Regions from separate parts of the Vibrio atlanticus genome, predicted to be linked through region 2. Evidence: predicted binding sites of a transcription regulator. Region 2 holds the regulator's gene; the other holds the start of a gene.
The links. The regulator CRP, encoded in region 2, controls carbon source genes, mostly activating them, when cyclic AMP is high. The targets are predictions, from matches to a motif close to TGTGANNNNNNTCACA.

Region 1: a site for CRP is predicted at 2,361-2,376, ahead of cdd (cytidine deaminase). Genes of this name have one in related genera too.

Annotation. Positions count from the first base shown of each region.
Region 1 covers NZ_AP025460.1:1,936,419-1,940,235, forward strand. The annotation lists gene sbcB (exodeoxyribonuclease I) at 1-1,046, shown strand, start outside; gene OCV30_RS08635 (CidA/LrgA family protein) at 1,072-1,443, shown strand; gene OCV30_RS08640 (LrgB family protein) at 1,446-2,123, shown strand; gene cdd (cytidine deaminase) at 2,481-3,368, shown strand; gene purT (formate-dependent phosphoribosylglycinamide formyltransferase) at 3,536-3,817, shown strand, end outside.
Region 2 covers NZ_AP025460.1:3,118,177-3,121,993, forward strand. The annotation lists gene OCV30_RS14105 (hydrolase) at 1-176, shown strand, start outside; gene OCV30_RS14110 (YheU family protein) at 272-484, shown strand; gene OCV30_RS14115 (phosphoribulokinase) at 562-1,431, shown strand; gene crp (cAMP-activated global transcriptional regulator CRP) at 1,673-2,305, shown strand; gene OCV30_RS14125 (DUF1338 domain-containing protein) at 2,490-3,281, opposite strand; gene astD (succinylglutamate-semialdehyde dehydrogenase) at 3,540-3,817, opposite strand, start outside.

The sequences.
Region 1 (3,817 bases), 1.2 Mb from region 2:
AGAACGGCAACTCACGTTGGGATCTATTAGATGTAATGCGCGCTGTTCACGCACTGCGCCCTGAAGGCATTGTTTGGCCAGAGAACGAAGAAGGTTATCCAAGTTTCAAACTGGAACACCTATCTGTGGCAAACGGCATTGAACACGAGAACGCGCACGATGCGATGGCAGATGTTATTGCGACCATCGAACTGGCTAAGAAGTTAAAGGCCGCACAACCTAAGATGTTTGATTACCTCTACAACATGCGTCATAAGCGTAAGCTGAATGACCTGGTTGATATTGTAAACATGACACCATTGATGCACGTTTCGGGCATGTTTGGCCGTGACTGCAACTACACAAGTTGGATTGTGCCTATGGCTTGGCACCCAACCAATCAAAATGCCGTTATCGTGGTTGATTTAGCCAAAGATCCAAGCCCACTGTTAGAACTGGACGCTGATGAACTCAGAGACAGACTCTACACCAAACGCAGTGAACTGGGTGAAGACGAGCTACCCGTACCAATCAAATTGGTTCAACTGAACAAGTGCCCTATTCTTGCTCCAGCTAAAACGCTGACGGCTGAAAATGCCGAAACCATCGGTATTGATCGCCAACAATGCTTGAAGAACTTGGCACTGCTGCGCGAACACCCAGAGATCCGCGAAAAACTGATCGGCCTGTACTCACAAGAGCGAGAGTACGAAAAGAGTGATGATGTTGATACACACCTTTATGACGGTTTCTTCTCACCTGCTGATAAAACAGCGATGAACATCATTCGCGAAACTGACCCAAATAACTTGGCAGCTTTAGATATCACCTTCGGTGATGAACGTATTAAACCGTTACTGTTCCGTTACCGTGCTCGTCATTTTCCATGGACGCTCGACGAAGCTGAGCAATTGAAATGGGCGAACCATTGTCGTGAGTTTTATGAAAGCCGTTTAGAAGAGTACATGCTCAACCTTGAAAACCTCGCGCATGAACATGAAAGCGACGAGAAGAAAATGGCTATCTTGAAGGCGGTTTATCAATACGTAGAAAAGTTAGCTAGCTAATTCCATTATCAAGAGACGTAACACTTTGAAAGAAAGATTGATCCAACTGGTTTACTGCTTAATCTCCTTCACCTTAATCATAGGTGCACTTACAGCAGGTAACGCGTTACAGCACTTTTTGGATACCTCAATCCCAGGCAGTATTTTTGGCATGTTGATTCTGTTTGCCGCCATGGTGATTGGTATTATTCCTTCGCACTGGGTACAACCCGGTGCAAGCTTGATTATCCGGCTAATGATCTTACTGTTTGTTCCGATCAGTGTTGGGTTGATGGATCACTTCGACATGCTCATCGCGAACGCATTGCCAATTATGGCGAGCGCCGTTGGTGGCACGTTGCTGGTGTTGGTGTCCTTATCATGGTTTTTAGACCGCTTGCTTTCGAGAGGTAACTGATCATGTGGATTCTACTCACCATCGTGGTATTCCTGTTTGCTCGCTGGGTAAGTCAAAAAGTAAACTCGCCGCTTTGTAATCCCCTGCTTATCAGCATTGGTATCATCATTCCGATACTCACGTTCTTTAGAGTACCGTTTGAGACTTACTATGCCGACAACACCTGGATTACCTACATGCTTCAGCCTGCGGTTGTTGCCCTTGCTTACCCGCTTTATGAACAGCTCCCTCAAATCAGAGCCAACTGGCGCATTATTACCTTTGCTTGCACGCTAGGCAGTGTGATGTCGATGACAACGACAGCATTAATCGCAGTGGCTTTTAAAGCGGACTTGAGTTTGATTGCGAGTTTATTAGGTAAATCAGTCACCACACCAATTGCGATGGAAGTATCGAGCCATTTAGGTGGTGAAGCAGCGATTGCGGCAATACTGGTATTGATTGTTGGTCTATTTGGGGCAATTTTTGCTTACCCAATCTACAATCTCATTGGTATTAAGAGCCCTATCGCGCGTGGTTTAACCATGGGTACCGTGTCTCACGCTTTAGGTACTGCGACATGTGCTGAAAAGAATCAGGAAGATGCTGCATTCAGTTCGTTGGCATTGGTTCTTTGTGGGGTTATCACCTCAATCATTGCGCCGAGTATATTTTCGCTCGTGGTTTGGTTCTATTCTTAACCACTTTGATTACAGTTTATACGCGCTCTAATAGATGAGTTGGTAAATAGCTAAACTCACTGGTTCGCGACTTTTAAGCGTTACAGATATCAATAAGCCCAAGCATAACCTGATTATTTCAGTGGTAGCTTGGGCTTTTTTCTCTCATTTATTCATCAATACGTGACAAACCAAACTCAATTTCAAGCAATAAGTGGGATATCAATGGTAGTTTTTACTCTTGCAATCGATTTCATCTGTGACCTCACTCTAATTATGCAAACCAATGTAACAACAACAGCGCAGTGGTGATCAAGGCCACAGAAAATTCCTGAGCATTGCATAGAATTAAAGCCTAAGGTCAATTAAGGATTCAACATGAACAGTCGTATTACCCTGGCGCTGGAAAGTGCTCCATCATCAATGAAAGCGCTTTTGAGTGACATCGTATTAGCAGACAACTTTGACGCGACATTGTCTCCAGAACAATTTGCTAGCCTACTGCAAGCAAGTGGTCTAGCGGATGACGAACTACGTATTGCGCTACTTCCTTTTGCCGCAGCGTATTCTTACGCTCCGTTATCTGACTTTTATGTTGGTGCAATCGTGCGTGGTTTGTCTGGTACTCTGTATTTTGGTGCAAACCTTGAAATCGCTGGTGCTCAACTTGGTCAAACCGTTCACGCTGAGCAATCTGCAATCAGCCACGCTTGGATGAAAGGCGAACTAGGTATCTCAGATATCACCATCAACTTCAGTCCTTGTGGTCACTGTCGTCAATTCATGAACGAACTGACAACAGCAAAAGAACTTAAAGTTCAGCTGCCACAACGTGATGAAATGTCTCTGCAAGAGTACCTGCCAGACTCGTTCGGCCCTGCTGATTTAGGTGTGACAACAGGCCTAATGACAAAGCTTGATCATAAGTACACGACCGAAGAAACAACGCCTATTGTTGTAGAAGCGCTAGCAGCACTAAACCGCAGCCATGCTCCTTACACCAAAAACTTAAGTGGTGTTTCGCTACAACTGACGTCAGGTGAAATTTTTACGGGTGCTTACGCTGAAAACGCAGCGTTTAACCCGAGCCTACCTCCTCTGCAAGTCGCGTTAATTCAACTTAAACTGGCTGGCTTAGATTTCGAACAAATTGAAAGTGCTGCTTTGGTAGAAATCGCGGAAGGTAGCATCAGTCACCTAGCGGATACGCAATCTACATTAGAAGCGATTAACCCCGACATTCCAGTGACTTACTTAGCAATCTAAGTACATCTGATTAACAAAAATTTAAATAAGCAGCCCTATTTAACAGGGCTGCTTTTTTTATGCCTGTAATTAACGCAACAACTTGCGCAAACGTTTGCTTTTGTCATTGAAATAAGTATGATCACCCCGTTTTCAATCAATCGTTCAAAAGATCGGAAGGAATTTCTATGTTTGGTACTGCTACTCGTGAAAATGCTACTCGTGTACTTCTATTAGGTTCAGGTGAACTCGGCAAAGAAGTTGCTATCGAGTGCCAACGTTTAGGTTTGGAAGTTATTGCTTGTGATCGTTATGCAGACGCACCAGCAATGCAAGTTGCGCATCGTAACCATGTATTAGACATGTTAGACGGCGATGCACTTCAAGCGATCATTGAACTAGAAAAGCCAGATTATGTGGTTCCTGAAATTGAAGCTATTGCCACCAGCAAGTTGGTAGAGCTAGAAGCA
Region 2 (3,817 bases):
ATCCTTTCATGACCGATGATGTGATTCCAAAGTTCGTTCTGCCTGATAACATCGATTATCGACTGTTTCAAAAAGGCGGTCATGTGGGGTTCATTACTGGCAGCACACTCAAGCCAAGATTTTGGTTAGAAGAAGCATTACCCGCCTACTATAAAAGTCTACAAGATTCGGCATAATGACGAGCCTTAGTAAATAGCAGTAAAGATATTACTAAGCTCACTCATTTCTACAACAATAAACCTATCCATGAACATAAAAGAGAGAAGTATTTATGATCATCCCGTGGCAAGACATTGCGCCAGAGACACTGGAAAACCTCATCAAAGAATTCGTACTGCGTGAAGGTACAGACTATGGTGACGTAGAAGTTTCACTGCAAAACAAAATTGACCAAGTGAAACATCAATTAGCCTCAGGAGAAGTGAGTATCGTGTTTTCTGAACTGCATGAAACCGTTGATATTCAAGTCACAAAACGCTTCTAAGCTGCGCTCATAAAGGAGCCGTGTTATAGTGGTAAACGATTGCTAACAAGTAAGTTACTCAAAAGACAAGGGTTGTCATGTCCGCTAAACATCCAATTATTGCGGTGACGGGTTCATCTGGAGCCGGCACCACCACTACCTCAGAAGCCTTCCGAAAAATGTTCAATATGATGGACGTGAAGGCAGCTTGGGTTGAAGGGGATAGTTTCCATCGCTTCACTCGACCAGAGATGGATGTCGAGATCCGTAAGGCGCGCGAGCAAGGTAAGCACATCAGCTACTTTGGTCCACAAGCTAACGATTTTGGTGCATTAGAAGATTTCTTCCGTCAATACGGCAATGAAGGCACGGGAAAAGTCCGTAGCTATCTGCATACCTTCGATGAAGCCGTGCCTTACAATCAAATGCCCGGCACCTTTACGCCATGGCAAGAGATCCCTGAAAACTCGGATGTGATGTTCTACGAAGGTCTTCACGGTGGCGTAGTCGATGGTGACATCAATGTTTCTCAACACGTCGATCTGCTTATCGGCATGGTACCTATCGTAAACTTGGAGTGGATCCAGAAATTCGTTCGTGACACACGCGATCGTGGTCACTCTCGCGAAGCGGTGATGGATTCTATTGTTCGCTCAATGGATGATTACCTTAACTACATTACCCCGCAGTTTTCGCGAACTCATATCAACTTTCAGCGTGTCCCTACCGTAGATACATCAAATCCACTGAATGCAAAAGGGATCCCAAGTTTAGACGAAAGCTTCGTGGTTATACGTTTGCGCGGCATCAAAAACGTCGATTTTCCTTACTTGTTGGCTATGATTGATGGCTCATTTATGTCACGTCATAACACACTTGTGGTGCCAGGAGGCAAGATGAGTTTTGCTATGGAGCTCATTGTAAGGCCGATCCTGCAACAACTTATAGAAACCGGTAAAATAGGCTAACAAAACAACATTCTGGTTGATTACTTTTCATACCGTGATCATGTGCACAATTTTGCGTAAAAAATCGTAGCTTGGTCACGATTAAAATCAAGAAATAGTACCTGAAAAAGGATACTATTCTTAAACGAAACACAAGATAGCTTGCAGCACTCAACGAGTGCTCTTATCCTAGCTACGTCAATTCAGGCTTAGCTAAAATATGGAAAGCGGCAAGCATACCCTGCAGAGGAAGTAAGATATTATGGTTCTAGGTAAACCCCAAACCGATCCAACATTAGAGTGGTTCCTTTCACACTGTCATATTCATAAGTACCCTTCAAAAAGTACTTTGATTCATGCTGGTGAAAAGGCAGAAACCTTGTACTACATTGTTAAAGGTTCTGTGGCAGTTCTTATCAAAGACGAAGAAGGTAAGGAAATGATTCTTTCTTACCTAAACCAAGGCGACTTCATCGGTGAGCTTGGCTTGTTCGAAGAAGACCAAGAGCGTACTGCATGGGTTCGTGCAAAATCTCCTTGTGAAGTGGCTGAGATTTCTTTCAAGAAATTCCGTCAACTTATCCAAGTGAACCCAGATATTCTAATGCGTCTTTCATCGCAAATGGCAAACCGTCTACAAGTAACTAGCCAAAAGGTTGGTGACTTAGCGTTCCTTGACGTAACAGGTCGTATCGCTCAAACGCTACTAAACCTAGCAAAACAGCCAGATGCAATGACTCACCCTGACGGCATGCAAATCAAGATCACTCGTCAAGAGATTGGCCAGATTGTTGGTTGTTCTCGTGAGACCGTAGGTCGTATCTTGAAGATGCTAGAAGAGCAGAACCTAATTTCTGCACACGGTAAGACTATCGTGGTATACGGCACTCGTTAATCTCGATTAACTGAGCCAAAAATTTGAAAGCCACCAAATGCGAATTTGGTGGCTTTTTTGTTTTCTAAATATCTAGAGAACAGATGCGGGAAGCAAAGTTAGAAATCGGACTTCACTATTCTAAAGTATCTCGAAGCGAAGCGTACCCGCACCTCTAGGGCAAAGCCCGTGCTCGTATCTTTCTTTAACCGTTGGTGCTTTCAAAGATCTTGTCAGCTGATGCCGCGACAAATCCGGTATAAAGCTCACCATTGGCAATCGCATAACGCTTAGCGAACTCATAGAAGCCGCCAGGAATCATCTCATTGCCTTCAACAAATGAAACTGGGACTTTATCTGCCATTGTTGATGATTGCTCTAATAAGACCTCTGGAGAGCCTTTCACCTCGCCGCCAGATACATTGATAGTGAATCCCGACTCATTCAGATAGTCATTCACGGCCTGCACTTCATCGAACTTATTTAACTGGTTCACACTCACCGTAAAGTGGTTTGCACCGTAACCATGAGCGGCTAGCCAAGAAGCGTACTCACTCTCTTTTGCTAGCACTTGGAAATCTGCGAAGCTCAAATCCCAAAGACGACCACCAAACAAGAATTCATGACCTTGCAGTTTGCTAGCATCCACTTGCTCAACCAACTTAGCAACGATCTGTTGCAGGTCACTTGAACACTCTTCGACCTTCAACTCACTAATGAACACTTTTGGTTGGTTTGGATCTGGGTGCTCGTAGTGCTTAGCCACTAGCTTCTTGCTCTCAAATAAGTAATCGCCACACGCCTTGTAACCTAACTCAAGGAAAGGTTTAGCCAGTGTTTCAATACCTAGCGGTGCAACATTGAAAGTACGCAGTGCAATGTGATCGTTAATCAGGGCTTCGTCTTCTTTCAGCAAGTGATGTACTTTCTCAGCCGATGGACAAAGCCTGTGAATGTAATCGTCCCATAGTGATTTAAAGAGTAGATCGGGCGTCATGGTGACTCCTTGTCAGAGGTTCTAGCAAGCTAGTAATTTGGATTAGAAAGGGAGAGGCTGGACATAGAGTCAGCAGCCATCAGCCTGTGACATACTTGTTCTATTATTATCTACCGCCCAATCGAGGTGTCGGACGTGGGTGAAAAGAGGAAGCGATAACACCGCTTCCTTATTACACAATCAATCAATGAATCTGTTACTCATGAACCTAGAGCTCATAAGCTTATGATTCATCAAGTTAAAGCTTAAGAACCAAAACTACAGCTCAATACCTGGGCTAAACGTAGCTGGCAGTTGAGTTTCACCACCTTCCATTGACGCCATTGGGTAAGCACAGTAGTCAGCCGCGTAGTAAGCACTTGGGCGTAGGTTGCCTGAAGCACCCGGGCCACCAAATGGTGCATCACCACTTGCGCCTGTTAGCTGGCGGTTACGGTTAACAATACCCGCACGGATATGGTCAACGAAGTATTCCCACTCCGAATCGTCGGTTGAAACTAGGCCAGCAGACAAACCAAAGCGCGTGTCATTAGCCA